DNA from 3 places in the Paenibacillus sp. LjRoot56 genome. Region 3 is predicted to be linked to each of the others. Evidence: riboswitches for the same ligand, from Rfam matches in the RefSeq annotation. Region 3 holds a riboswitch; each other region holds the start of a gene.
What was found. Region 3 has a riboswitch for cyclic di-AMP ahead of ACSQ8O_RS07300 (hypothetical protein). Riboswitches for the same ligand answer to the same signal wherever they lie in the genome.

Region 1: linked by a shared signal. The riboswitch ahead of ACSQ8O_RS25555 (C40 family peptidase) and the one ahead of ACSQ8O_RS07300 (hypothetical protein) in region 3 are both predicted to bind cyclic di-AMP.
Region 2: linked by a shared signal. The riboswitch ahead of ACSQ8O_RS24225 (ABC transporter ATP-binding protein) and the one ahead of ACSQ8O_RS07300 (hypothetical protein) in region 3 are both predicted to bind cyclic di-AMP.

Annotation. Positions count from the first base shown of each region.
Region 1 covers NZ_CAXURV020000003.1:1,469,093-1,479,228, forward strand. Annotated here, with positions in the region: gene ACSQ8O_RS25525 (HAD-IA family hydrolase) at 1-610, opposite strand, end outside; gene ACSQ8O_RS25530 (hypothetical protein) at 604-900, opposite strand; gene ACSQ8O_RS25535 (hypothetical protein) at 1,065-1,667, shown strand; gene ACSQ8O_RS25540 (ABC transporter ATP-binding protein) at 2,353-4,341, opposite strand; gene yyaC (spore protease YyaC) at 4,411-4,944, opposite strand; gene ACSQ8O_RS25550 (hypothetical protein) at 5,128-5,787, opposite strand; gene ACSQ8O_RS25555 (C40 family peptidase) at 5,972-6,868, opposite strand; cyclic di-AMP (ydaO/yuaA leader) riboswitch at 6,872-7,034, opposite strand; gene ACSQ8O_RS25560 (GNAT family N-acetyltransferase) at 7,132-7,644, opposite strand; gene ACSQ8O_RS25565 (acetylxylan esterase) at 7,709-8,653, opposite strand; tRNA gene ACSQ8O_RS25570 (tRNA-Gly) at 9,181-9,251, opposite strand; tRNA gene ACSQ8O_RS25575 (tRNA-Pro) at 9,270-9,346, opposite strand; tRNA gene ACSQ8O_RS25580 (tRNA-Arg) at 9,367-9,443, opposite strand; tRNA gene ACSQ8O_RS25585 (tRNA-Gly) at 9,450-9,524, opposite strand; gene ACSQ8O_RS25590 (AIM24 family protein) at 9,627-10,136, opposite strand, start outside.
Region 2 covers NZ_CAXURV020000003.1:1,169,518-1,179,653, reverse strand. Annotated here, with positions in the region: gene ACSQ8O_RS24245 (sensor histidine kinase) at 1-689, shown strand, start outside; gene ACSQ8O_RS24240 (response regulator) at 671-2,275, shown strand; gene ACSQ8O_RS24235 (beta-galactosidase) at 2,314-4,374, opposite strand; gene ACSQ8O_RS24230 (AraC family transcriptional regulator) at 4,517-5,347, shown strand; cyclic di-AMP (ydaO/yuaA leader) riboswitch at 5,713-5,878, shown strand; gene ACSQ8O_RS24225 (ABC transporter ATP-binding protein) at 5,994-6,878, shown strand; gene ACSQ8O_RS24220 (ABC transporter permease subunit) at 6,885-7,682, shown strand; gene ACSQ8O_RS24215 (ABC transporter permease subunit) at 7,708-8,502, shown strand; gene ACSQ8O_RS24210 (5'-nucleotidase C-terminal domain-containing protein) at 8,589-10,136, opposite strand, start outside.
Region 3 covers NZ_CAXURV020000001.1:1,640,986-1,651,121, reverse strand. Annotated here, with positions in the region: gene ACSQ8O_RS07335 (DUF4118 domain-containing protein) at 1-1,074, opposite strand, end outside; gene ACSQ8O_RS07330 (histidine kinase) at 1,080-3,383, opposite strand; gene kdpC (potassium-transporting ATPase subunit KdpC) at 3,457-4,020, opposite strand; gene kdpB (potassium-transporting ATPase subunit KdpB) at 4,049-6,085, opposite strand; gene kdpA (potassium-transporting ATPase subunit KdpA) at 6,124-7,794, opposite strand; gene ACSQ8O_RS07310 (potassium-transporting ATPase subunit F) at 7,842-7,919, opposite strand; gene ACSQ8O_RS07305 (hypothetical protein) at 8,041-8,256, opposite strand; gene ACSQ8O_RS07300 (hypothetical protein) at 8,458-8,928, opposite strand; cyclic di-AMP (ydaO/yuaA leader) riboswitch at 9,047-9,215, opposite strand; gene ACSQ8O_RS07295 (hypothetical protein) at 9,592-10,086, shown strand.

The DNA.
Region 1 (10,136 bases), on a different contig from region 3:
ATAACTCACTAGGCGTATTGGCCATATGGTCCGGATTTCCACTGAGGAGTAGCTGAGGTGAATCATATCCCCATGTCACAGCTACGATTGGCACACCTAACTTTTTACAGGATTCAATATCCCGTAACTCATCCCCGACATAAATCATCCGTGTAGGCGTGGTTCCCCATTGCTTCATCACTTTGCGGATCGAGTGGTGTTTACCGAAAATATGCTTCGCTGAAATGATCTCTTTAAACGCGCCTTCCAGCTTATTTTTTCTTAAAAAAAGCCGAATATTCGCCTCTGAATTGGATGAAAGAATCGAACTCTTAACCCCTTGTGTGGAAAGCTTCGCAATAACCTCTTTCATACCAGGCACAATTTGTAGAGATCGAATGTTCTCGTGGTAGAGCTGCCGCCCTGCCACCATCAGCTTAGGGATTTGGAGCACGGGTACCCCTAATCGATCTACGCGTTCAGAAATCGACATCGAGCGTAATGGACCCAAGTCCTGATCGCGGATGGGACGGAAACGATATTGGGTGGCCATTTCATTATAAAGCTTAACCAGGAGCGCCCTGGAATCGACAAGTGTCCCGTCAAAATCAAATAGGATGTGTTTTACCATCTGGGCGTATATACAAATAAGGCCGGACCCTCGGGCGGCACTTGGCGAACTTGGTTATGTTTAAACTCTTGGGCTGGATCTAGGACCACATGCGGATTACTTACGGTTCGCAAATCCTCCCACGTACAAGAAACACCGTGGTCGTAACCCGTTGCACCACCTGAGAACATTTTACAGCCATTGCAGAATTGCTCCTTTTGCTGCGCATCCAGTTTTACGATTTTATTACGAAGACAACAGTAAATTTCATTAACTGTGTTACATACATTAACATGAGTGATCATAGCCATTTACCGTCAACTCCTTGCGGCACTTTGAGTGTGTAATAGTAAGTTTATCGAACTACTATTAAGTGTATGACACAATTTTGTAAACGGAATAACATTTCTCACGATGGGCCGTCCAAATTTGCTACAATTAGGAAATACAATAACAGGTTTGGAGGTTCTTCCCCATGCAGGACGCTTTGCATTATGTAATTCCGATTCTTATCTTTGGTTTTTTTATTTATCGACGGGTGAAGCGCACCATTGGCTTTCAAAAGCTTTCCCGTGGCAGACTCATCTTTCGTCTGTCGCTGTTCAGCCTCTTCGGAGTGGTCATCTTCCTCTTGGGCTTCGTTCATCCCATCCATTTCATCGGTTATTTGATCGGGCTTGCTGGCGGTGCCTTGCTCGGGCGAACTGCGATTCGCCATACCCGCTTCGAGCATCGAAGTGATGGCTGGTACTATCGCACACATCTTTGGATTGAGGTCACCGTCCTTGTTCTCTTCCTAGGTCGCATCGCGTATCGCTACGCCAGTGTGGCTATTTCTACGGAGCCAACGACTACCTTCAGCCCTGCTGAACTCTCACAATTTACCAAAGATCCCGTCACTGCAGGTGTTTTCTTCATCATCGTGTCGTACTACGTTTTGTTTTTCAACTACTTGCTGCGCGAAGGAACCAAACTGGATCCAGCAGGATTGGCGGATAGCGACGATGTCGTGATTGGGAGCCATGGAACTCCCGACACCGGGCTTTCTAGTCCGCAGGTGAATGTTCGGGTAGAGTAACGGAACGTGAGGGCACTAAATGGAGGATTCCGCCAATTCCAGTAAAGTTGCGGAACGTGAGGGCACTATTTCAGATCGATACGCCAATTTGTGGCTGTAGATTCGGAGATAGCGAATCTTCGTTCCGTTTCTCTGCCTCCGGCAGCTTACTCCTACTCCTACTCCTACTCCTACTCCTACTCCTACTCCTACTCCTACTCCTAAATTCGTCCTCTTACTCACACACTTGATCATTTAAACAAATTAGTAACTTAACAAGAAAGGGATACTCCCTAGGTCAATTGACCTGAGGAATATCCCTTTTTATTTTGCGGGTTAGCGATCTGCCTGTGCTGTGTCGCCGATTCGGTGGGCGATACTCTATTTAGCGCCCTTTTAAGGCGTTATTTACTACGCCGAGGGCTTCCCGCTACGAAATAAGGCCCTTTTGGGGCCTTATTTCCTGCGTTTCCACCCATTCGGTGGCAATACTCACATTTAACGCCCTTTTGGGGCGTTATTTACTACGCCGAGGGCTTCCCGCTACGAAATAAGGCCCTTTTGGGGCCTTATTTCCTGCGTTTCCGCCCATTCGGTGGCAATACTCACATTTAACGCCCTTTTGGGGCGTTATTTGCTGCGCCGAGGACGTCCCGCTCTGCAATAAGACCCTTTTAGGGCCTTATTGCCCGCATTTCAGCGGCTGCTAGCCTACGCCGCCCTTCGCTGCCTCCTCGGCAACCTTCGCGAACTGCGTGCTGTACAGCCGCGCGTACAGCCCTTCCATTGCGAGCAGCTCGCTGTGCGTCCCCCGCTCCACGACGCTGCCCGCTTCGATCACCAGAATGTGATCGGCGGCCAGCACCGTGGAGAGCCGGTGCGCGATCACGAGCGTCGTGCGCCCTTGCATCAGCTCCTCGAGCGCCGCCTGCACATAGGACTCGGATTCCGAGTCCAAGTGCGACGTCGCCTCATCGAGGATGAGGATGCGCGGGCGCTTCAGGATCGCGCGAGCAATCGCGATCCGCTGGCGCTCACCACCGGAGAGCCGGTGGCCGCGCTCTCCGACCATCGTGTCGTACCCATCGGGGAGCGACACGATGAAATCGTGGATGTAGGCCTGCCGACAAGCGGCCTCCATCTCCTCACGCGTAGCGTCCTCCCGCGCGAAGCGCAGGTTGTCGCCAATCGTCGCGTGGAACAGAAAAGACTCCTGCGTCACGTACGCGATCTGCGCGCGCAGCGACGCTAACTCCACGTCGCGGACGTTCACGCCGTCGACCTCAACAACACCGGCTGTCGGGTCGTACAGCCGCGCAATCATTCCAATCAGCGTCGACTTCCCGGCGCCGCTAGGTCCAACAAGCGCAACCATCTCACCTGGCTGCGCCTCGAAGGTGATGTCGCGCAGCGCATACTGCACCTTCTCCCTTTCCCCGCTTCGATCTATCAGCTTCCCTCTCTCAGCTCCTTCGCCTCGATCCACCAGTCTCTCTCTTTCGCTTTGTTCCACCGTTCTTCGCTTCTGGCCTGCCTCCAACGGCTTCTCAGCTTTTCCGCCTCGCTCCTCCTGCTTCACTTTCTCCCTCGCTCTGCTTTGCTCCCCAACCTTATAAGCAAAAGACACCTGCTTATACCTCACATGCCCCGCCACAGGCCCTAACTGGCGCGCGCCCTCAGCATCCATGACATCAGGCACCATGTCCTGATACTCAAAAATTCGCTGGAATACCCCCAGCGCTGTCGCTACCTCGACATGTAGATTCAGCAAGGTCCCTACTGGCATATACAACCGTCCCAAATACGCCGTAAACGCGACGATCGAGCCTAATGTCATATCCCCTTGAATGACGGAGTAGCCGCCATAGATATAAATAATAGCCGTGCCTAACGGCCCTAACGTGCTCGTTGCCATTCCGAACCAACGGCCGACAAGATTGAGCCGCAGCTCGAGATCCATCACCTTTTGATTCATCGTTGTGAATTCTTGCTCTTGCTGCTTCTCTCTGCCAAAAATCCGCGTCAACAACGCACCCGAAATGCCGAAATTCTCATTTAACTGCGAGGTGATGTCTGAACGTACCTTTTGCGTTTCGATCCGTAACTCTTTCCGCAGCTTAGATACCTTTTTCACAGGCAAGACGAAAAGTGGCAGAATGAGCACTGATATGATCGCCAGCTTCCAATCTAACGCAAACAAGATACCTATTGTTGTGAAAACAATGACGATTTGCGTGATCGAAGAGACGACAATGGACGTAACCACACTCTGTACCGACTGCACGTCCCCTGTGATCCGCTGAACAATTTCACCAGATCGCGCGTCCGTGAAGAACGACATGGATTGCCGCTGCAGATTGTGAAACAACGACTGCCCCAAATCCCGAATAACCCCTTGGGTTACTTTGGTATTGAGATGGTTCTGCCATACGCCTACCATTCCGCTCAACACAGGCAGCACGATTAACAGCAGCGCCATCACGGACAATAGCTGAACACGTCCCTGCGGAATTGCGGTATCAATAATTTCCTTCATGACTAGAGGCGGGATCAACCCCATCACTGCCGCAAGCAGTGCCAAGCCGATAATAACCAAGAGCTGCCCCCAATATCTTTTGAACAATAACAAAATCCTTCGTATCGATACATCCTTCAACTTGGCCTTTGGACGATTCCGGTCGGAAAGCCGCCCCATTCCTCCTGGCCCACCTGGTCCCATCACTCACTAATCACTCCGATCTTTCTCCTCTTTGCTGCCCCTCAGCTACAAAGGAATTGCATAAACAATTGCACGGATTACTTCTTCTGCCATCTGCATAACACGAAATAACGAAGTCGTTTGCAGGACATTATACTGTCTAGGTCCATCCACGTTCACGATCGCCGCAATCGTGTAATCACCAATAGGCGGTAAATCTTTACCTACAGATTTTCCTGGAGCCAGTGGCTGGTTCGACAATTGGTACAATCCCACACTCAATTTCCGACCTAAACACGCATCTATCGCAATAACGACAACACTCGGTGGAATTTCCTGCAAGCGCAAGGCCAAATTAGTAGCATCACACGGTGCTGCAAGCGTACCAATGACATAAGGATAGCCTAGCTCTGCAAGCCTACTTCCCACAAGTGGACCTAGTGAATCGCCTGTTGAGCGATCTGTCCCTATACATACAAAAGCAACCCGACTAGGCTCCAGCCCCTTACTCAAGGTAATCATGTGTAGAAGCTGACCTAACTGCTCGCCATCTACTTTTTTCCAAAACTGCTCCTCCAGCTCCATCGGTTCTTTCTCCATCTTTGCCTCCCTTTCAGGCATGTACACCTAACCTTTCACCTCATGCATGATAGTTCCATTCTTTCATATGGAGGTGGGCTGTGTCCACTTGCATACTTCCGTATTCACATACACCAAATAAGCGTTACTCGACGACCGAGCAAAGCCTATTCATGCCGCTTATAGATCTGACTATTAACCATCTTAATGTACGCGATTCATTCGAACAATGCGATAATAGAGCTGACCGCTGACCTCTTGCTCCACTTCCAGATAGCCTTCAGAGTGAACATAATCCCCTAACATAAACGTGGAAGCATCCGCCGAATCGGCATGTGTTAGAAAGAGCAGTGCTACTTTATCATCCCCAACCACAAATCCTACCTGTTCCTTCACCTGAAATTTCTCAAGAATTTTGCCATGATGTGATCTCACGATATGATGGAACCGCCAAGTGCCTTCTTCTTGTATGATAAAATAAAGCACACGATTGCGATGCGCATTGCTAAACTCCCGCGTCACACCGATCATACACACCTTCTCACCAACACGTAAATATTCATCAACGACATAAGATTTCAGTCGTAACCGATTCACATTCTTGCTCTGAATATAAGTTTCCATCTCATCTATGGAGCGCTGATCCCTTGGATCTTGTTTTGTTGCGTAAAATACTTCTTTAATAAACGTATCTGTTTGGTATTCCCTAGCCCCTTTGAAATGGTTATACGTATGAAAAAATTGCTTAATTACGACCCGAATGTCTTCCGGTATGGCAGGACCTGTTTCCACGTTATACATGCGATCTGTTCGACCCGACAATTTAATTTTATGAAACCAGCTTTTCCAGACACTGACTTGCATGTCGTACGCGTCACCTACTTTCTTCCAACCATTGTTCCATTATAGGCTATAATTCTCAAAAATTCGATAAAAATCGCACAAATTCGCGCAAAAAAAAGAGCATCTGCCGCTTTACCTTCCATACAGAAAGACATAGCGAACATACGCTCTTACACCGGTACTTATACTTGATTTCGTAACTATCTTATAACACCCGTTTGGCACCTACATATCTTGAGCCCCAATAGGAGCTAGCGAGACTATCAACCGTTACACCAACGGACGTTGTCGAGGAAATGAATTGATTATTTCCGATGTAAATGCCTACATGATTGACGATACCAGAAGCAAAGAAGACGAGGTCCCCCGCTTTCAAATCCGTCACTCTTGACCCCGCTTGATCGTACATTTGCACGGAAGTGCGTGGCAGCTCGATCCCTTTGGCCTCGTATACATAACGAACGAATCCTGAGCAATCGAAGCCCTTAGGTGTAGTTCCTCCCCATCGGTAAGGTGTCCCTTTAAATGTCGTTGCTGCTTGAATAATTTGAGCTGCAATGGATGACTGAACGACCTTGGCCACTGGGGCTGCTAGAACTGCAGGTGGCGGTGCAATCCAGGCTGGCTTATGAGTCTTGCCGTCCTCTTCCACGATGGCGATTTTATTCGCATCGTTCCACGCAATCGCAGATCCAAACGTCTCTGTAACGAAGCGTAGAGGGACATAAGTACTCCCCTTAACCAAAGTTGGGCTGCTCTCTAACTCAACTAACTTACTGTTTACGATCGCTTGCTCATCGTCCGTTGTGAGTTGAATTGCCTGTTCCTTGTTCTTAAGCGTGACGACGACTTCATCGCCTTGCTTTGCCCATCCCACTTGATAACCTAATTTCTCCGACAACACACGCAGTGGCACCTGAAGTGTACCTTCCGTATCAATAAACGGCTGAACTTCCGGGAACTGCACCAATTCATCATTGACTTGAACCTTCACTGAAGAAGTGTCTGGGGCAGCAGCATGCGTGGATGGAGCGGCGAACAGAGAAATGGCTGCGCCTACAAGAGCGCATGAACAAATAAAGCTTTTGGTAAAAAGTTTCAAAACGTTGTGCCTCCTTGAAGCCTCCGAGGTTAGTTGACGGGTTCGGGAAGAGGTTTTCCCTAGTACGCCCCATTAGCCTATGGCTAACTGAGCATTCATTCACCCCAAGTAAAGAAGTCCCCCGTACCAGAGCTTTCGATGCTCTGAGATTCGGCATTTTTTGTCTATGTTAGACTAGCATAGTTCGTTTTGCCTTGACAACTTTTGCGAGATGGTAAGTGTTTCCTTTTCTATGTAAAAGCACACAAAAACAGCCACTCTTCTCAGAGCAGCTGCTTATACACTTCGGTAAACAGGATATGCTTACAGGGATTAAACTCTTTTTCCGTCATCGGACTAGGATAACTCATGATGTTGAGAGGCAATGTGAGTTGCCCTTCTCTGAGGGGAGGCTGCGCATAAGGGAATAGGTTCAAATGGAAACCGCAGCGCTTATAGAATTCAATTCTCCGCGTAGCATCTGAGGCAGTCGGAGGCTCGACTTCAAGTACGATAGGCGTGCTTGCACTGCTCATATACGTCGTCAGCATTCGCTTGCCAATCCCACCGCCTCTTGTGGCAGCACCCACTGCGATATGTTCCACGAATCGAAACGTGCTAAAGCTCCAACTGGCCAGGAAGCCAAGCAGTTGCCCTTGTGCATCTCTCTCGACATCGATGCTGTAATTAGGATGAGATAACAGCGCCCGCTGACCTTCATATGTCCTTATTTCGGTTACAGGAAAAGCCGCTTCCATCAGCTCGAATACCTCTTCAAATGAATCCACTTTTTCCATCTGTCAGCACCTCCCTTCAAGTTAGCTATAGGTTATCCAACCGGGAAGCTTCTTACTTCAGTCCCTACCATTTTGAGAAAAAGGCATGTGCCGCAGCATGGGAGCCAGGAGGTGTCGCATGTCCCATGAAGGGGTACACTTCAATAGATTTGTGTGAAGATTCGATTCGGTTATACGCAGCAAAAATGGCTTCTGGTAAGCAACACGTATCCTTCAATCCTACCGTAACGTGAACAGGCTGCTGAATACGATCACCTAGGTTCATAATATCAAAATAAGAAACCGTTCGCAGTACGTCAGGCAGATATTCTGGGAACCGGGTAACCAAATCCGCTGCCTCACTAAGCGAACTAACCGAATTCAACAGGCCTAAATCCATGTGGCAAAGATTCGGTACATGGGCAATGGTTGCCCGAATGCGCTTCTCTAACGCAGTTACGAGTAGGGCGAGCCCTCCGCCTTGGCTTCCACCGTATACGAATACACGCTGACTGTCGATCTCTGGCTGCTCTAACGCGCATTGCACAGCACGCAAAGAATCGATCGCAACTGCTCGATAATAGCTTGTCTCCGCATTGAGAATCCCCTGTGTAATCCAGCCCCTCGTCATGCCAGTCTCCTGTGGCAGCAGATTACCGCTATCGCCACCTTGCCCGCGTACATCAACTGCAAGTACCGCATACCCCATAAGCAACCAAGCTGCATGATCCTCAGGTCTTCCTTTGGAGCCCGTATAGCCTGGGAATGTAACAATACAAGGTACCTTAGACTTGCTCTCCGCATTAGGCAGTAACAACCAAGCATGAATTGGTGTTTCCGCAGCGCCCTGCAAGACGATCTTATTCACTTCCGCTTGTACAAAAGGTGATGCCACCGTCTCTCTTGTATAAGAAGCTGCTTGCGTAGCTTCCGCGTATGTGCGCTCCCAGAATGCAGCCAGATCAGCAGGCGCCGTTAACTCCGAATGATACTGATGTAACCCATGAATACGATTTTCAATAGCGTTCATTTCGGTAAGTCCCCTTTGCATGTTTTTCCCATTTTAACCTAGATACACGTGTATGACTATTGAAAAATATGAATATGAGACGGAACGTCGATGCTCCATATCGATGAGTCTGCCGATTCGTGTTTAGATGTATAAATTACAGCTAATTTGCTCGAATCTGACGTATTTTCGTGATTAGGTGGAGAAAGTACATTTAATTTGTATGAAGTTTAAAGAATCGAACAAATCTAAGGAATTTAACTACAGGAAATACAGTTAATCTTTCGAATTCGAGAAATCCGCTTCAAATAGATGGAGAAAATCCAGTTAAATTGCAGGAAGTGGGAAGTAGGTTATTACTCATCGGTCATTAACAAAAAAAGAAAAAGAGCCTGTTTCATAAATTGACTTTTGAGACAGGCTCTTTCTTGTGTAAGCGGGCGGCGGGAAGATGGTATATTGGGACGGTCGAACCCTAAGGGGTTCAATTCCCTAATTATGAAGAAAGAGACCACCCGAAGGTGGTCTCTTTCTTTCTTTCTTTCTTAAGCGGGCGGCGGGAATCGAACCCGCGCGATCAGCTTGGAAGGCTGAAGTTCTACCATTAAACTACGCCCGCATATAAAAAATTCTAAAATGGTCGGGACGACACGATTTGAACATGCGACCCCCTGCTCCCAAAGCAGGTGCTCTACCAAGCTGAGCTACGTCCCGTAGTGAATATAAAGTGTAAATGGCGCGCCCTGAGAGATTCGAACTCCCGACCTTTTGATTCGTAGTCAAATACTCTATCCAGCTGAGCTAAGGGCGCAAATATTGGAGCGGAAGACGGGGATCGAACCCGCGACCCTCGCCTTGGCAAGGCGATGCTCTACCGCTGAGCCACTTCCGCACGGTGTAATTTCTCTTTCGCTCAGCAAGTGTTTCTCTGAGGCGACAAGGAATAATATATCAGGTATTCAAAACAAATGCAACTTTTTTTTAAATTTTTTTATTATTTTATGAAAACGCCGCCAAATGGCAGAACTTCCCGAGCTATGCGGCGCAGCAAGCTATCCGATTTCATGTGCTCGTCCAACTTAGGATCCGGCTTACAAGGCTGCATGAGTACATGACCATGCCCCGTAATCTCCCAATGATAATTCATGTGCTGGCTTGCTATTGTATTGCCATACACACATAGCCGTAGATTCGCCTGCCGCGGATACGCCACCAGACAGCTAACATCTATAAACAAAGGCTGCTTCGGATCTAAAGCCATCTGATGCAAAGGACCCGCTGTTAATAAACCTAGCGTTCCGGGGCCATGAAATTGCATTTTGACAAGATCCTGCGTGATCAATGTATTCTTGACGCTCTGGAGGTGCGTTGTAAAGGTCACGCCTTCCGTATAGAAGAGAACATGACGAAACTCAAACAAGAGGTCATCTTCCGCTTCTAAAGGTACTACAGCCAAACTATACGCTTCAGGCAGTCCCATAAGTAATTGGCCTGGCCCTCTCAC
Region 2 (10,136 bases), on a different contig from region 3:
TAACGATCCAACAATCCATGGAGCGCGAGAAAGAGGAGCAGTCGCAGCGGCGAAAGCTTGAGCTTCATATTCTTCATCAGCAAATTAAACCGCATTTTCTATACAATGCCTTGGAATCAGCGGGATATTTGTCATTGGCTGGAGAGAGGGAAGAAACCTACCGTCTGATCTCAGCGTTAGCGCAATATTACCGCTTGAGTCTGAGCAAAGGGAATGAAATCATTTCGCTCAAAGAAGAGTTTGATATTGCAAAGAACTACTTAACGATTCAGCATATCCGCTACCCTGATATGTTTACTGCTGTTTATGATTTGAGCGATGAGCTGCACGCTTATCCCGTTCCCAAGCTTACCCTGCAACCGCTTGTGGAAAATGCCCTGTACCATGGCATCCGGCCGATGGGGCAGCAGGGAGTGATTACTGTCTCGGCCGTGATCTCAGGCAGATCAGTCATCTTGTCCATTCAAGATGATGGCATAGGCATCTCGGAGGATAAGCTTGATTCGATGAATGAGGAACAGCTTAGTCATAATGCCGCCAGCTTCGGATTGCGTGGAACGATAACGAGACTTAAGCTTTTTTACGGAGACGGCATGTCCTATACAATTGGCAGTTCACCAGGAAATGGAACGAAAATCGAAATTGAAATACCCTATCTGGAGGACACGCAATGGAACATGGAAGGATAAAGGCTATTGCTGTTGATGACGAAGTCAATCCAAGAAAGATCCTGCAAGTTCTCCTAGACTGGCATTCCCTTGGCATTGAATTTGTAGGGGAGGCGGCCAATGGCAACGAAGCGCTGGATTTGATTGAAGCGGTAAGGCCGAATATCGTCTTTACTGATATTAATATGCCGTACATGGATGGATTGGAGCTTGCGAAGCTGATCAGAGAAAGAGATCCGTTCATTAAGGTTGTGATTCTCACAGCGTATCCGGAATTTGAATATGCGAAGCAAAGTGTGAAGATCGGTGTCCATGATTTCTTGTTAAAGCCTCTACAACCTGATGTATTGAGAAAGCTGGCTATTGATTTAAAAGATGTGATCGAGAAAGAAGCAGCCCATTGGCAGGAATATCGCAAAATACAGTCCGAGCTTCTAGAGAATACCCAAGAGCTTAGAGAAAAATTTCTAATGGATCTACTCGTAGGCACTACCTCAAATGGAGAGCAACTCCATCGGAGGTTTGACTACTTTTTTGGTGAATCGTTTCGAGCTTGCTGCTCCGTTGCTGTACTCGATTTTCAGAGCGAGCCGAACGTTGAAGAAGAGCGAAGACTGAACCTCAGCATAGGCTGCAAAAGGGCTGTCCAATTTCTCGTGCAAGAGCGCGAGGGGATTCATGTTCTGCAAGACAATGGCGGACGCATCGTGATGATTAGCTGGGAGCAAGCAGTTGAGTTGGAGGCCCTCGGCGAACAGTCCATTCGCATCATTAAGGATAAGCTGAATTGCCAAGCAACTGTAGGGGTTGGGGGCGTTTGCGACAACCTGCTTCGTGTGAAACATAGCTACAAGGAGGCTCTTGAAGCGCTGCGCTATGGCAAACTATTTGGCGGAGACCAGGTCATCTCATTTGGAGAAGATATTCGCCTGGTTAATTATTCCACAGATCTGAAGCTATCGGATACGGAAGAAATCATTTTTTTTATTAAAACGGGACTAAAAGAGAAGGCTGTTAAATCCATTGATAAGCTTTTTCGTTCCTTAGCCTCTACGGAGGGAGCGCCGAATGAACACATGTACTCGCTCGGTGTCCATTTTATTTCGATGCTGAATCTGGCCATGTCGGAGTTAGGTTTTACGCAATTGCGGTCAAGCTTGTTGAATGGCGCCGTCTATAATCGCATGTTCGGTTGCCGCACGACGGGTGACTTGAGTCAATTGTTGTCCAAATTGGCAGAAGACGCGGCGGATTATGTGCAGGGTACGCGAATGAAGAAAACAAACCAGATTGTTCACGATGTTTTGTCCTATTTGACTGATGAATTTCGAAACTCCGAAGTTTCGTTGGGCTCTGTATCCCAGAAGTTTCACCTCAATTCCAGTTATTTAAGTCGTATTTTCAAGCAGGAAGTAGGTCAGGGTTTCACGGATTATTTGCTTAAGCTGCGGATTGATGAAGCCGTAAAGCTCATGAACGAAGCGGACTTGAAAGCGTATCAGATCGCGGAAAAGGTGGGGATCAAGGATCCTTATTATTTCAGCCACCGCTTCAAAAAAGTAACGGGCGTTTCGATTCAAGAATATAAACGAACCTCACAGATATAGAAAAGGAACCAGTGCTTAGCGCATCGGTTCCTTTCTCATTATAGTTCCAAAACCTTCACACCATAAGGAGCTATCTCCAGCTCCCCCATACCAACCCGTTCACCTTCCAACAAGTCTTCCAGCTCCTTCAGTAGATTAGCTTTGACTGGTTTGTCGGTGTAGTTCAGGATAAAGGCGAACCGGCGATCCCGTTTCACGCGGATGGCAACCTCCACCTCAGACGGCAGCTCCGCCCAACCTGCGGTAGCAGGCTGCAGCCCCAGGCGGCGGATCAACCCATCCGCTACCTCGCGGCTGAACGCGGCCCCGAAATAATAGGCTTCACCGCTGCCATATGGGTTGCGGGTAAGCGCCGGTTTGCCTGTATAGTAGTCGCCGTCAAACAAGGCTAGTGTCTGTACGTTCTCGTTCTCTGGCAGGAGAATATCGTTGTACAGACGGGCAGGCGTGCTGGTTTCGCCTCCACCATCGATCCAGCGCATGTTAGGTGTCGCTGCTTCGTTCACGATGAGCGTAAAGTCTTCGACCGTGACACCGCACAGTTCCGCGACGAGACCTGGGAATGGCGTCATTCGACAATGTCCGCGTTGATCTTTATAACCGGAGCGGGCTCCAAAAACCAGCTTGCCGCCTGCGGCTACATATTGCTTAAGAAGTTCCGCCGTTTCCTCCGACATAATGGCTGGATGCGGATAGATGAGCACCTTGTAACGAGCTAGGTCATCTAGGTTAGTCTTATTCTGCACATACAAATAGTCGTAAGGGATATGGCTGAACTGCAGGGCTTTCCCCCAACTGTATTCACTCTCTTTTGTTAGCGGACCATGATATTGGTCAAGTTCCCCATCCCACTCATTGTCATAATCGTGCAGAATAGCCACTTCCGCTGTGAAACGAGATCCCGCAATTACCTCTCCGATTTTCCCCAATTCTCGGCTAATTGTTGCTGCTTCAGCGACCCTTCGGTTGGGACGGTTATGGTAATCGTTGATCCCATGCCAATAAATTTCGGTGCCAAATGTTGCCGTTCGCCATCTGAAAAACAGGACCATATCCGCCCCGTGAGCAACTGATTGATAGGTCCATAATCGCATTTGGCCTGGTTTGGGTGCTGATTGTCCCATTGTGTTCACCCAACCGCCAGGGCCTGACTGCTGCTCCATAATGCAGAAAGTGGGTGAGATCGAACGTACCTTGGTGAGTTGGTTGGAATTGCTGCGATCCATGAGCGGATTCTCGCGATCGGCATCGTTCCAAATGGTTGAGAAGTTCGGATACGAGTCGAAAGAAAAGAAGTCCAACAGTTCATCCGTCATGGCATGGCTATCCAAATGGCCAAACATGCCGTTGGTGGTGACCCACTGTGTTGGGGCAACCTGTCGTAAGATGTCTGCCTGTAAACGGGCGAAGGATATGGTGTTATCCGAGATAAATCGCTTTTCATCCAGCGCTTGATGAGGGTTAACGGATTTGGAAGGCGCCGGGCGAGGCAAATGAACTTGCTCCCAGTCCGAGTAGCTCTGATTCCAGAAGACGGTTCCCCAAGCCTCATTTAATACGTCTAAGGTACCATATTTCTCCTGTACCCACTTCCGAAACGCTGCATGATCTGCTTCGGCATAGAAGACGTTGACTTCGCAGTTAAGCTCGTTGTCGATCTGCCAGCCTACTACGCCTGGGTGGTTAGCATAATGAATTGCCATAGCCTCGGTAATCTTCGCACAATAGTCGCGGTAAATTGGGCTGCTGTAATTGTAGTGACGTCTCAGTCCGTGCTGATACTGTACACCCTCAAATGTGGCATTCAGGATTTCCGGGTATTTATAGGTCATCCAAGCAGGCGGTGTGGCTGTGGGAGTGCCAAGAATGACCTTCAGTCCATGCTCGTGAGCAAGATCAATTGCGCGGTCGAACAGATCAAAGGCGAATACCCCTTCCTCTGGTTCGAAGAAATTCCATGCAAACTCACCCATCCGTACGATGGTAAAGCCGATTTCTCGCATTCTCCTATAATCGTCATCCCACATAGCCTCTGGCCACTGCTCAGGGTAATAGCATACGCCTAGATCAAATTTCTCTCCTGGAATGGTCTTTTGCATGAGTAATAACATCCCCATTTCTATGGATATAGTATTTTTTTGTTATTTTAATCTCTTTATGTATTCATTATATTTCTTTATAATATTATGTATATAACATCATTTTGCGACATATATCAGATTTTTGCGTTTTGGAGGGCACATGCGAATTCATTATGTATTACCGGAGCCAATGTATAAACACTACACGGCGTATCCGGATATGATAGGTCAATATGCAGAATTCCCCGAGCATCAGGAGTGGCGGTTTAAGGGTCAGCTGCAACAAGCCAATTTGCATATTGTGTTAGGTGGTAAAGGTTATGTCAAAGCGAATGGGAAGGAATTTGCCCTGGAAGCAGGGCAAGGCTTCTATTACGGGGCGGGCCTTGAGCAGGAGTATCGAACAGATGTGAACGATCCATGGCAAGTATTTTGGGTACACCTTGCAGGTGAGGGGCTCGACAGGTTGTTGAATGATCAAGGAACTTCGGCTGTTTGGCTGTTTACGTATAGGGATGTACCTAAGCTCGAACAATTGACCGGGGACTTATTGGAGCTAGCATCCCCATATGATCGGAACGAGGTACAATTGGCCGTAAAGCTCTATGAACTGCTTGCTGAGCTTGCCTTACGCGCAGAGACGCATGGAACAGTAACCATACTGGATAAGCGTGCACGGATGAGAGAGGTAGCCGAATATATTCGTACGCACTGCACGAAACCGCTAACTCTCCTGCAGATGGCCGAGCAGGCAGGCTTCAGTACCTACTATTTTAGTCGAATGTTTCACGAAGTGATGGGACGCACACCAGTCGTGTGGTTGTTCGAAAGTCGTCTTGTTGTAGCTAAACAACTGCTCATGTCTACCGAATGGACGATTAAGCAAGTGGCAGAGCATGTCGGATTTTCCCAGAGCAGTTACTTTATTGCGCGCTTCAGAGAGCATACCGGAATGACGCCACAGGAGTATCGGCGGCTGTACAGCACGTAAAAAAACCTTCAAGCAATTGAAGGTTTTTTTACATGTTCTTTGCGAGCCATTGCGACTACAGCGTGACTCTTTTGAAATTCGGAAAAGGCAGTCATAGATGCCATATATTGGAGTTAGTATATCAGATTGATTTCATCGTTTCCAATGGATCGAATGAATGTAATCATCTTGGGCAGCCGACGCCACAGAGCTTTATCTCCTAAAGAGCATTAATAAGTAGCAAAGTATGGGATAATCAACGTCACCACTACATGTATGCGCTTTCATCAACTACCAAAGTCAAATAAGCAAAAATTAAAGGCGAATCTACGTTTTACATTCGATAAAGAACGGCGTAAGATTCATTACGACAAGTTGATTTTTTTAAAAAGAAACCACTTAATTCCCAGTAGGGAAACGGGGGAACCAATCGAAGCCGTCCAAGCAATACTTGGCTTCATGGGGTGAATCCTGATGCTCACAAGCATTAGGTAGGACGCTCTCAAGTCCGAATCCGACAGCTAACCTCGTAGGTGTATTGAGAGAGAACCGCACACTCGCCTTCTTATGTGAAGAAGTCCGAGCGTAGAGATTCTCTATGCTTAGGGCTTCTTTTTGCTTGTCTTTCATCTAAAAAATTACATATATGCCATAAGGAGGATGTACGATGCATGCCATTGAAATCAACAATCTGACCAAAACCTATGGGAACGCAAGAGGGATTACCGATGTTAGTTTTACGATCGAAGAAGGGGAAATCTTTGGGTTCATTGGACCCAATGGGGCAGGGAAATCAACGACGATTCGAACGCTGCTGTCTCTGATTTTTCCAACAAGCGGCAGTGCCAAAATTTTCGGGAAAGACTGCATCCAGTTTGCGCCAGAAATTAAGAAAGAGATCGGCTATTTACCGTCCGAAGTTTTTTATTATGACAACATGAAGGTAATCGACCTACTCAAGTATTCGGCCAGCTTTTACAAGAAGGATTGCACCAAGAGAATCAAAGAGCTTGCTGAAATCATGGATCTAGACGTTACGAAGAAAATTGATGATCTATCTCTGGGGAACAAAAAGAAAGTGGGCATCGTTCAAGGGCTGCTGCATGATCCTAAGCTCATTATTCTGGATGAACCGACAAGTGGACTGGACCCGCTCATGCAGCAGAGGTTTTTCGAATTGCTCGAACAACAGAATCAAAGAGGAGCTACGATTCTTTTTTCCTCTCATATATTGAGTGAAGTTCAAAGATTATGTGATCGAGTCGCGATTATTAAGGAAGGCAGGATTGTAACGGTTGAGAAAATCAGCACATTAAAAGAAAACAACTTCAAGCGATTTAAAGTGGATACGGCCCAAGCGCTTGATCCTAACTTTTTCAAAATGACCGGGGTCAATAACATTGATGTCCAAGGCCAGACGACGAGCTTCTTATTTAAAGGCAACATTAATCAAGTCATGAGAAAGATTGCTGAAATTGAAATTGATAATCTGTGGATTGAAGAGCCAGATTTAGAGGAGATCTTTATGCATTACTATGAAAAGGAGGCTTAAAGCGGAATGAATATCTACCTTCATGAATTGAGAGCTTATCGGAAATCCACAATTACGTGGACGTGCTCCTTAATTGCAGTCATCGTCTTATTCCTATCCCTTTTTCCTTCGGTTTCTAAGGATTTTGCTGAGTTTTCTTCCATATTAGAAGGGTATCCAGAAGGGGTCAGGAAAGCGCTTGGTATTCAAATCGAAACGTTTGGTACCCTACTCGGGTTCTATATGTACATCTTTATGTACATTACGCTTTGCGGAGCCATTCAAGCCATGGTTCTGGGAACGTCAATACTCTCGAAAGAAATGCGCGAGAAAACAGCAGACTTTCTACTTACAAAGCCCGTAACACGTACGAAAATAGTAACTTCCAAGCTATTAGCGGCTGTTACTTCCTTAGTTATTACCTGCGTGATCTATATCGCTGCAGCTTATCTAATGGCGCTTCAAGTAAAAACGGTCAACTTTGATGTGAGCACATTTCTATTAATTTCTTTCACTTTGCTGTTTATCCAGCTGATGTTTCTTGCTATAGGATTCATCATTTCGGTCGTGTTTTCTAAAATGAAAGCCGTGTTATCCGTCAGTCTGGGTACGGTGTTTGCCTTTTTCGTTATCGGAATGATCGTTGCCGTAGATGGGGAGGGGGCCAAACGGTATTTCTCGCCATTCAAGTACTTTAATGGGACATACATGCTTGAGCATGCTAGCTATGAAGCCTCTTATGTCATTGCAGCCATCGCGATTATCGTTGTTTCGATTGCAGCCAGCTACTTCATCTACACGAAAAAGGATGTTCATGCCGTATAAATGCGGGTGAGAGGGGGAATAGCCAATGAATATTTTTTGGCGAGAAATGAAGACGTTTCGGAAATCAATGATTTTTTGGAGTCTAGGGCTCATCTTTCTAATCGGAAGCGGCATGAACAAGTATCAAGCAACAGCAGCGAACGGACAGATAAATGATCTTATGGCGGAAATGCCGAAGTCACTCCAAGTGATTATGGGTGGCGGCGCATTAGATTTATCGAAGGCAAGCGGTTATTTTGGCATCTTGGTCCTATATTTCTTGTTAATGGCAACGATCCATGCGGCGATGCTAGGCGCCAATATCATCGCGAAGGAAGAGCGGGATAAGACGGCAGAGTTTTTATTCGTGAAGCCTTTATCCAGAAACCAAATCATCACTTGGAAGCTGCTAAGCGCTTTCGTGAACATTGTTATTTTTAACCTTGTGTCATGGATTTCAAGCATGTTGATTGTTGGAGCATATAGCAAAGGCGAGGCGGTCAACGGTGATATCTCCATCGTCATGCTGGGTATGTTTATATTGCAGCTGCTCTTTCTAGTCATCGGGACATCCATTGCAGCCGTTTATCGAAATTCCAAAAAAGCAGCCTCGCTGTCAACGGGCATCATGCTCATTACGTTTATCTTATCCATTGCCATTGATTTCAACGATAAGCTGACATTCTTGAAATATGTAACCCCGTTTAAATTTTATGAGGCGAAGAATATTATGTATGGCGGTGGATTCGATGCCGTGTTTGTCATCATTTCGGTAGTTGTCATTGCCTTACTGACGGTTGTTACGTATGTTTCCTTTCAAAAACGAGATTTGCACGTCTAGAGACTAGAAAGACCTTCACCCTATCCATAGCTGGATGAGGGCAAAGGTCTTTTCTCATTTAATGGGATTAATAATAAAATAATAGCTTATTTCTTCAAATCCAAACGCACATCGCGACCATCGTCTTGTACAGATAACTCTTTACCAGCAGCCTTCAGGGAATTGACGTGATTTACCCAAGCGTCTAGCATGATGGCGCCATCTTTCCAATCCTTCACTTCACCGAATACCGTAAAGCCATCGCCACTGCCTGTAGCCATGAAATCATTGGTTGTCACTTTGAACGTACGGTCTGTATTAAACTTGCCATCCACATAGATCGGAGTGCCATCTACTAAGGTAATTTTGGAATATTTCTCACCAAGTGGCTTTGTGTTATCCCATTCTACCTTCAAACCTGAGAATTGAATGGCTGGAAGACTTGTATACTTGTCTGTAACTTCGAGCGCTTTTTTAATTTGTGCAGCAGTCATCGTACCCGTTACGTTGTAATTGCCAAAAGGTAGTACTTCAAACATTTCGCTATAGGTTAGCTCACCTTTATCAATATCCGTGCGAATACCGCCAATATTCGTGAAAGCAATATCGGATTTCTCAGAAGCGCGCATCGCATCTGTGATACTGTTGCCTAACTGTGTTGCGCCGTCGCGGTCAGCCCCACCATTAGCAGCAAAACGGAAAGATTTACGATTAAGCTGCTCTGCAACTACGACTTCTACTTCGCCGGATTTGCCTGAGATTTTGGCTTTATAGTCTTCAACCGTTTGGTGAATTTTCGGGTCGGCCGTCGTTAAGTTCGTATAGGTCTCGAGCAAGCTTGCATTGGAGGAAACGACTTGCTTTGTAGTTTTGTCTACGAACAGTTGTATGTGTCCAACCGCATATAGCCAACTTTGAGCTTCAACAACAGGGATGCCATTCACGATACCGGCAACGCGCATGTGGGAGTGACCACCAACAATGGCATCTAGGGTACCATTGCCAGTACCTTTTGCAAGATCAGCAAGCTCACTGATAATTTCAGCAGACTTTTGGTTTTGCTCACCTGGCAGGTGGGAGGTAACCATGATGATATCGACGCCTTTCGCGCGAAGCTCATCTGACAATTCTTTCGCCAAAGGAACTGGATTTACAAAGGAAAGGCCTTCGATGTTCGTTGATTTCGTTGTTGTTTTCGTTTGAGGCGTTGCGAAGCCGATGATGCCGATTTTCAGGCCATCTTTTTCAATAATGACATAAGGCTGTGTCCAGTCGACACGTTTGCCGGTTTGATCATCAATAATATTAGCCCCGAGAATAGGGAATTTAGCCTTCTTAATATTGTCGATCAGAACGTCACGGCCGAAGTCGAACTCATGATTTCCGATAGCCGCAGCATCATATTGCACTTGCGCCATTGTATCCATCACGGATTGACCATTCGTTGTATTGGAAATTAGTGTACCTTGCCAAGCGTCACCGCCGTCAACAACGACCGTTCCTTTGGGATTGACAGCACGGAAATCGGACACGATACCGCCGAATGTTTCGATACCGCCTTGACCTTGATTACGCTTTTTATCGAAGCCGACTTCGATTTTACCGTGAATATCGTTCGTTGTTAAAATATCAACCACTTTAAATAGAATAGGCTT
Region 3 (10,136 bases):
CCCACACCACATTTTATTTAAGCGCAGCATACCGCTTTCAATCCGAACCATGCCGAGCAAATTCCCCACAAGTCTATTCATGCGCGTAGCACCCTCACGCGTCGTCAGCAATAATTCTCGCCGATCATCGGGACTAAAGACGTCCTCTCCCTCGAGCAATCCTGTTACGGACCCAATAATTGTTGCCAGTGGCGTACGCAATTCATGGGAGAGCGAATCCAACAAAGCTGTGCGTAGCTTCTCCGACTCAACAGTCAATTGCGCCACTTTGGCCTCATCCGCCAGTTTGACTCGCGAGATCGCAACAGCCATTAGATCCGAGAGAGCCTCGATGATCCGAATAAGCTCTGGCATCTCGGACATTAATCGATCGCGAACTTGTACAGCGAGCACGCCATGTACCTGCTGATCTGTCGCTAAGGGGACATACAGATCCGATGATTCACTCAATGTACGAGTCCCTCTACCCGCAATCGTATTGTTACGGTTCACCCAGCCAGCGATAGTTAGGTGGGCTTCATCATTGGACCAATCTCCACTATCCTTCGAAGAAGCTTCTACCTGCTGTTCGCCATGTTGATTTGGCAAAATGATAGCAGCCTTCGCATCAAGTGTATCGGCAACATGCTGTAGAATCTGCTTTAGCAAAATGTCTAGGTCTGAAATCGCAGTAATCTTGCGGCTTAATGCATACAGCGCAGCGGTATTCGCTTCTTTCTGCTGCGCCTGTTGGAATTGATTTCTAAGCTTTGAAGCAAGGCTTGACGTAAGGCCAGCCACACATAAGAACACTACAAAGGTTAGGATATAACGCAAATCAGCGACTGTAAGACTGAGTCGCGGTGGAACAAAGAAGAAATCAAAGGCTAAAACACCTAATGCCGCAGCAAAAAAAGAAGGTCCTCTCCCCCATCGAACAGCACTAAACAGAACTGGAAATAAGTAGAGAAGCGATATATTGACGAGATCAAAGAAAAAATCAAAACCTTTTAAAAATATCGTCAACAGGACGATAAAAAGTGCAGTTACAGCATACGATTGCCAGTTTGCATGTTCTTTTTTTGGAGTTTCCATAAGGTTTAGTTTACCTTATTTCTCGAAATTTGACACGAATCATAATCGGCAACAATGAGTACATCCATTGTGCTTGCATGCGGCAAAAGCTTTTGGACGATAGCATCTTTCCAAACGATGATTTGTGTAGCTCCGGCGTTACTTGCTTTCGTCGCAAAAACACGGGGAATTTGGTTGCGATTCACTACCTCTTGATAGGAGAATTCGCCTCCCAAGCGAATGGTCAGCTTTTCTAACGCTTCTTGCTTTGGCTTCCAATCTTCATAGGTAGGCCGAGCCGCTATTAAGGTTACATGCCAAGCTGCTTTAAGCCGATGCGCAATGCGAAACCCCCGCCGAATTAAGCGATCCGCCTGCGAAATTTCCGTCACACACACGTAAATGACTTCTTTCCGCCGCCATGGACCACGCAGAGAGCTCTTACGCTCCATCGACTCCAAGCGTTCATCAACATCATCCGCAATTTCACGCAGCGCCAATTCACGCAAAGCGATCAGATTTCCCGTCTTAAAAAAGTTATTTAACGCCTGATCTACTTTGACCATCGCATAAATCTTGCCGTCTTTCATCCGCAGCTGCAGCGCTTCTGGGGACACGTCAATTAACTGAACTTCATCTGCAATACGCAGCAGACTATCTGGTACGGTTTCCCTCACGCGAATACCCGTTATATGCTCAACGGCATCATTCAGACTCTCCAAGTGCTGAACGTTGACAGTCGAGATAACCGAGATGCCAGCTTCCAGAATTTCCAGCACATCTTCATAACGTTTCTTATTCTTACTTCCTGGTACGTTCGTATGTGCAAGCTCATCCACTAAGACTACTTCAGGTCGCAGACGAATAATGGCTTCTGTATCCATCTCCTCCAGTCTTACGCCTTGATATTGGTTTACTGCTCGCGGCACAATGTCAAGATCACCCACTTGCTGGGTCGTCTCTTTTCTTCCATGGGTTTCAAGCAAACCTATCTTCACATCAATCCCCTTCTTAAGCAGATCATTGCCTTCCCGCAGCATCGTGTACGTTTTACCGACACCAGGCGCAGCGCCAATGTACACCTTGAATCTGCCTCGTCTGATTTTTTCGATTTTCGCCTCCACTTCTTGTGTGCTCAGACGTCTATATTTGTAAGGCTCCTTGGGCGTGTGAATATGAGCAGGCAGAATACGCTCTCCCTCTTGAGAAGCACGATCGGCTATCAAAAACACATCGATATTTTTGGTTCTTTCTAACACACCATTGATAACGGAGCCTTGTAAAAAAGTTTGCCATCTCGTTTGTTTGGAATGCCCTAACACAATACGTGTAACATGATTGGCGTTCGCATAGTCCACTAAAATCCGAGGAATGCAGCGGCGATAAGTAAGCGGCAGCTCTTCAAATTTACCTCCTACTTTCTCTACAAGCTTCATAATGGACCTTCGAAATGCAGCCGCTTCTTTGGTAAGTGTTTTACCTTGTTTACGCAGCGTGACTACATGCAGATCGCCATTCAATCGCTTCGCGATTTGTTGACCACGACGTACATAAATGGATCCATTCCAATGATATTGCGTTGTAACTAGTATACGTTCCGTCGCTCCGGATGGCCCTTGAAACCCCATTTGTTCACGATGTGCTTCCAAAGAATCATTGACATCCTCGGCAACTAGACGGAGAGCTAATTCTCGCAGCACACCTAAATTACCGCGTTTAAATAAGGCTGCATCTTTGTTTCCCTTTAGATGCCCCTCTTCTAGCCGCGTTAAAATCGTTTCCGGCGTTGCATCTATGAGTCTCACCTCATCGGCCAGTTCTAAGGTATCAGAGGGAACGCAGTGACCCACTTCAATACCTGTCAGTTTATGAGCAACCTCCATCGTCCCTTCTAGCTCATAGACATTCACCGTGCTGATCACGCTTATATCGTGCGAGAGTAAATATTTAATATCTTCGAGCCTAGTTGGGAATTGAGCACCCTCTCGGTTCTGATGAGCAAGCCCATCAACGAGAACAACTTCAGGGTTTCTTTCGAGTAAGGCATCCAAGTTCAGATCCTTTTGTTCCACGCCGTCTTTCATCCAATGAATGCTTGGTACTCTCTCCAAATCCCCTAATTGTTCCACGGTTTCCGGTCGTTGGAGCGTCGAAACCGCACAAATAACCACATCGATCCCTTGCCCCTTGAGATTATGACCTTCACGCAGCATGTGATATGTTTTACCAGATCCGCTAACCGCCCCGATATAAATTTTCAAGCTGCCGCGGTGCAGTTTGGAGATGGATAATAGAATCTCTTCTGGTGTTTTTCTTTTGAAACCATCCATCATGGTGGCCTCCTTCCCTCTCTCTAAAAAGTGCAGAAACCACTCTCATATCGAGAGTGGCACCCTGCTTACTTTACAATTTCACTTGTTTAAGCAGTTCACTATTTAATTCAGTCACATTGACTCTTGGTTCCCCAAAAATGCCAAGCTGCCGCTCTTTTGACATGCGGTCAATTAAATCATTAAGCTCGTTCGCGGTGATCCCGGTTTCCTTACTAATTCTTGGAACTTGGGCTTTCGCTCCTTCTGGTGACAAGTCCGGATCAAAGCCTGAGCCAGAAACAGTAACTAAATCTGCCGGAATTTCAGTTAGCGTAGGATTTTCAGCCTTTAACGCGGCAATTTTCTCTGCCATTGCCGCTGCATAATCGCTGGAAGCTACCACTGTATTGGAGCCAGATGATGCTGTAGGGTCATACTTGGCTGCCGATTCTCTTGGATGGAACAGCTTTGGAGACTCGAAGTTTTGAGCCAGCAATTCCGATCCAATAACCGTACCGCCTGATTCTATGAGACTGCCATTTGCTTGTTTGGGAAATAAAACTTGAGCCACCCCTGTCGTAGCAAGTGGATAAATAAGTCCACAGACGATCATGAACAATAACGATACACGAACAGCTATCATAACCGATTTCATAAAATGATCTCCTCGTTTCTCTATCTCTTTACACGATGTTTAAGCCATGAAGTACCATATCAATGATTTTAATCCCGATAAAAGGTACAACCACACCACCGATACCGTAGAGCAAAATATTACGTGACAACAGCCTATCAGCCGACATCGCCCGGTACTTAACACCCTTCATTGCAATGGGAATCAACAGCGGGATGATGATAGCATTGAAAATTAAAGCAGATAGAATGGCCGATTCTGGTGATGCCAGATTCATAATATTCAAGGCCTGCAGCTGCGGCATAGCTAGAATGAACATCGCAGGAATGATCGCGAAGTATTTAGCAATGTCGTTGGCGATCGAGAACGTCGTCAAAGCCCCACGAGTGATCAGTAATTGTTTACCAATAGAGATCACCGATAGCAGCTTGGTCGGATCGGAATCCAGATCGATCATATTAGCCGCCTCTTTGGCAGCCATCGTCCCTGAATTCATCGCGAGTCCTACATCCGCTTGTGCAAGTGCAGGCGCATCATTCGTGCCGTCGCCTGTCATGGCAACGAGTTTGCCTTCCTGCTGTTCTTTCTTGATTGCGGCAATTTTATCTTCCGGCTTCGCTTCAGCAATAAACTCATCTACACCAGCCTCGAGTGCAATCGTTGCAGCCGTAAGTGGGTTATCCCCTGTACACATCACAGTTTTGATACCCATTGCGCGAAGTTCCGCAAAACGTTCCTTCAAGCCCGGTTTTACCGTATCCTTAAGGTAAATAACACCATAGATTCGCTCGTTAATCGCAACTGCGAGTGGCGTGCCTCCTGCTTTCGCGATTCGGTTCGTTATCGCTTCTAAATCAGCTGGAATTTTACCACCATGCGCAGTAACATAGTTCTTGATCGCATCAACCGCACCTTTGCGGAATTTCACACCGTCTGCTAGATCAAGTCCCGACATCCTCGTTTCTGCGGTGAACTCCACGACTTCTGCATCCGAGTAGTGATCCGCTTGCCAAGACTCGCCAAGTTTATTGGCAAGCTCAACAATGGAACGTCCTTCTGGTGTTTCATCCTTCACTGAGGCTTGCAGCGCTGCAAACGTAATGTCTTTCACAGATTTACCACCCACGGGCACAAACTCGGCAGCCATACGATTCCCGAAAGTAATCGTCCCCGTTTTATCCAGAATCATCGTATCGATATCACCAGCCGCTTCAACAGCCTTACCCGACATCGCCAGCACGTTAAACTGCGTCACACGATCCATCCCAGCGATACCAATCGCGGATAGGAGCCCGCCGATTGTGGTCGGAATGAGACATACGAGCAGCGCAATCAGCGTGGAGATCTCTAATTTTACGTTCAAATACGATGCCATTGGAACCATCGTCATAATGACAATTAAGAAGATCAATGTCAGTACAGCAAGCAGCGTTGTTAAAGCAATTTCGTTCGGCGTTTTCTGCCGTTTGGCACCTTCGACGAGCGCAATCATACGATCCAAGAATGATTCGCCGGGATCCGTCAACACTTTGACAACGATATAGTCAGAGGCTACCCGTGTACCGCCTGTCACAGATGAGAAATCGCCGCCTGCTTCCTTAATTACCGGAGCAGATTCCCCAGTAATCGCTGATTCATCAATAGAGGCCAAACCCTCAATAATTTCACCATCGGAGGGGATAAGCTCTCCAATTTCAATGCGTACTACATCACCTTTGCGAAGCGAAGTCGAAGACACTTGCTTATAAGTGCCATCCTTTTGAACTAAGCGAGCCATCGTATCGGATTTCGTCTTCCTGAGGGAATCAGCCTGCGCCTTACCTCGACCTTCCGCCAACGCTTCAGCAAAGTTAGCGAATAGTAAGGTAAACAGCAAGATCAAGAACACTGCGATGTTATACCCCCGCCCTACTTCCGAGCTGCCAAACAACTCGGGTGCAAGAGAAAGCAGAAGGGTAATCACCGTGCCGATTTCCACCACGAACATGACCGGATTCTTCATCATGATCCAAGGATTTAATTTTTTGAACGAATCCACGATAGCTTGATTCACAATATCTTTAGTTAATGTTTTTTTACGTTCCACAGTCCAATCAATCCTCCATCTCTATTACGTCTATCCGTTTAACGCGCCGCCAAATGTTCAGCAATCGGCCCCAGTGCCAGCGCCGGGAAGAACGTTAGAGCACCAATAACTAGAATAATCATGATCATAATGCCCATAAATAAAGGCGTATTCGTCCGAAGTGTTCCCGTCGTAACAGGTACGACTCGCTTCGTAGCAAGTGATCCCGCAATGGCCAGCATCGCGATAATCGAAATGTAACGACCAAACAGCATCACCATACCAATGCCCAAATTGTAGAAGTTCGTGTTCGCGGTCAGGCCGCCAAAGGCCGAGCCATTATTAGCTGCACCCGATGTGAAGGCATACAACACCTCTGAGAGACCATGCGTGCCCTGGTTAGCGATAGAATGAATAGATTCAGGGCGAATCAGCGCCCAAGCTGTCGGTGCGAGAATGATCAGCGGATGGGTAAGAATCGCGATGGCCGCTAATTTAATCTCTTTCCCTTCAATCTTTTTACCTAAAAACTCTGGCGTACGCCCTACCATTAACCCGCAGATAAACACGGATAAAATCAAGTAAAGCAAGCCGTTTAACAAGCCTACTCCTTTACCGCCGAACACATTGTTCAACATCATTTGGGCAAAAGGAACAATGCTTCCGAGAGGCGTAAGCGACTCATGCATATTGTTGACACTGCCTGTTGTTGCAGCTGTGGTCACGGCTGTAAATAACGCAGATTCGGACGCTCCGAATCGTACTTCTTTGCCTTCCATATTCCCATGTACGCCTAACGCATCTACTGCAGGCACACCTTTGTATTCAGCATAGAAAACCGTAGCAACCATAACTACGAAAATAATCCCCATCGCTGCAAAGATCGTCCAGCCTTGCTTCTTGTTCTTGATCATGAGTCCAAATGCGTACACCAGTGAGGTAGGTAGAAGCATCATACAAATAATGTGGATCAAGTTGGCAACAGGTGTTGGATTTTCAAAAGGATGCGCGGCATTCGTGCCGAACCAACCACCACCGTTGGTGCCTATGTGTTTAATAGATTCAAAAGAAGCAACTAAACCACGAGTAATGGTTTGCCCAGCACCTTCAATGGTTGTAGCATGTACGGCACCCAGTAGAGTTTGTGGAACACCTTGAAAAACTAGGACCAAAGCAACAATGAAGCTAAGTGGCAGGAATACGCGTGTAATCGCCCTAGTTATGTCCACATAGAAATTCCCTAGATTATCTTGACGGCCAACTAAACCGCGCGTGAAGGCAACCGCAATAGCAAATCCAGTTGCTGCCGAAGTAAACATCGGGAACGTAAGCCCCACCATTTGTGACAAATAGGACATGGCATTTTCACCGCTGTAAGCTTGCCAGTTCGTATTGGTAATGAAAGAAACAGCTGTATTGAAAGCGAGTGCCGGAGGCATATTACCTATACCATCAGGATTAAGCGGTAAGTATTTCTGAAGCCGAAATACAGCGTACATAAGAAGCATCATCACAAAGTTAACTAACAGGACAGCTCCTACATACTTTTTCCACCCCATGGCTTCGTCTTCTTTAACACCCATGATGCGATAAAATACACGCTCGAAAGGACCAAAAACACGATCAAGGCCACTCTTCTCATAGCCAAACACTTTTACCAAGTAGATGCCCACAGGCTTTACCAAAAGCATGATAATCCCCAGTGTAATAACTACTTGTAATAATCCCATACCCATAGTAGGTTCTCCCCTTGCTTACGTAATCTCATATTCTACAATTAAAATTTCTCTGGCTTCACTAAAACAAAACCAAGATACACCATAATGGCACATGCAATAAGTCCGATAACAATCATCTGATTGCCTCCTAACGTTTTTCTTGAAAAACGACTTCGTAAACTTACGCTTATGCTTTCTCACAATATTTTGCAAATCCCCAAAAGCCTAGAAAAGTTACTGCAAATAATAAGATCATTGTTACATCGTTGTACACGGACACACCTCCTTGATGGATGCTCCTGAGTCTGTTGTATCTACTTGGATAATTCGCTTCGCCCCTAGACCCTTTAACTTGATTCTCTCCATCTTGTTGTTTGTTAATGCAACAAAAGGAATTCCTACCAATTTCGTATGTTTCATAAACGCCTCGCCTGCCTTGGTTGGCGCAGCTATCAGCAAAAAATCACTTTGCATGACGATCACCGCCCCCTTTCCTGAAACATTGTAACGCCGATCCATATAAAAAGGGGGTAAAGAAACTATGGCATCGGTATAAAAAAAGTATAAAAATATGGATTCTCTTATCCACCTATCCAAGTTAAATCAAAAAAGCACCTCCCCACTCAATGACTAGTGGTTGGAGGTGCTCTTTGAATTGTAATCTAGCTTTCTCTCTTAGAAAGAGATATACGCCCCAGAATGCTCAAATAAATAAGTGCGATTGGATAGATAACTTAGTTCTTGTTCACTTGCAGTTGATAAGTTCTCTAGCTTTTCCGATAAATTCGTTAGTGCAGTTGCCATTAAATGAGATCGTACTTCTCCCCATGCCTCTTGTTTCTGATGAACATATTGTAAACCATCTTGAAGAGGAAGACCTTTGAGCTTCTGAAATACTGACGCCCATTGAACGAAATCCCCTTTCAGATTGCCGCATGGAATCACGAATTGCCCTAAACCGCATGTTCCGAGATTCGTTGAAATCGTCAGTATACCGCAATGACAGTCGGTGCCATGCCCAGGCTGCAGTTTATCGGATAATTCACAATCAAATCGAAAACATTCAATACGGATAATCTTGCATTCCTTGATAAGTTCGGTACATTCGTCAGATTCTCTCACTAGAGTCAGGGGTTCGGGATACATAATAGATTCACTCTCCTCAAAATATGAACAACAAAAAGAAGCCAAAGAGCAGAGAATCTCTACTATCGGGCTTCGAAACAGCGTGAATAAACGCGCTGTGGACGGCACGAAAAGAAGGTCGTTCTCTCCCAATGCGCCTACGAGGTTAGCTGTCGGATTCGGGCTTGGAAGTGCCCTACCCTAGCAAGCTGCGCTTGCTAAAGATTCACCCCGAGAAACCGATGCTGTATCCTATCGGTTCTTCTGGTTCCCCCGTTTCCCTTACGGGAATTCAGCGTTTTGCTTTAAATGATCTGTTGTTGATCCGAATATTACGCCTCATAGCCAAGAAAGTAAAACGGCGTGTAGGGACTCTATTTCTTATTTTTCAGCTAATTCAGCAAATAAAATTGGATCCAAACTATCCAAACATTCATTTTCGATATAAATGCTTCAGCTTGCTTCCGTTTTTGGCGATTCGTAGCCATCAACCTCTAATCCCACGGCTTCGAGACTATCAGTGGATTTGCATTTTTATTGTATTTTTATACGTTAGCTATGGATTCTTTACCCCCTTTTTATAAGGTTCAATCATACAATTATACCTATCAGATGGCGCTCATCAAGCAAAGTGACTTTTTGCAATTCTACTGTTTCAAACAAAGCGTCAGAAGGAGAAATGTCATGACTTCCACCTCCCGATACTATTTAGGAACCCTACCGCATTTGTTGAATCCAATCGATTTAGATTACGAGTGGTTCGGTGTCTTATGGCTAGAAGAGGAACATCATTTTCCTATCATTGTTGGTTACTGGTTTTCTAAAGAAAAGTCCGAGATTATACATGATGCTATCCAGTCAGGGTTTTCAACATGGACCGAAATATCCGATCATCAAACCATAATGAGAATGTATGAGTCCATAAGAAACAAACAGAAAAAACAGGATTGGGAGAGGCGGACTCGCTTATCCATCCGTACGATTTTCAAATCACCCTGGAGTGAAGTTTCCTCTGGATTGTATATCATCAAATCGCGGGAGACGTACCCCCTTCATGTTTCAGCCATTCTCAAGAAGAAATTCTTTGTATGGTTGGAACATGCCGCCGTCTGTGAAACCGAGGCAGAGCTTCGTGGGTTTATGCAACGGGTAAGTGAGGAGCATCAGATGGAAACATGAATGAAAAAAGGTAGCCCTACTCTGAAGTAAGGGCTACCTTTTCCAGTTTA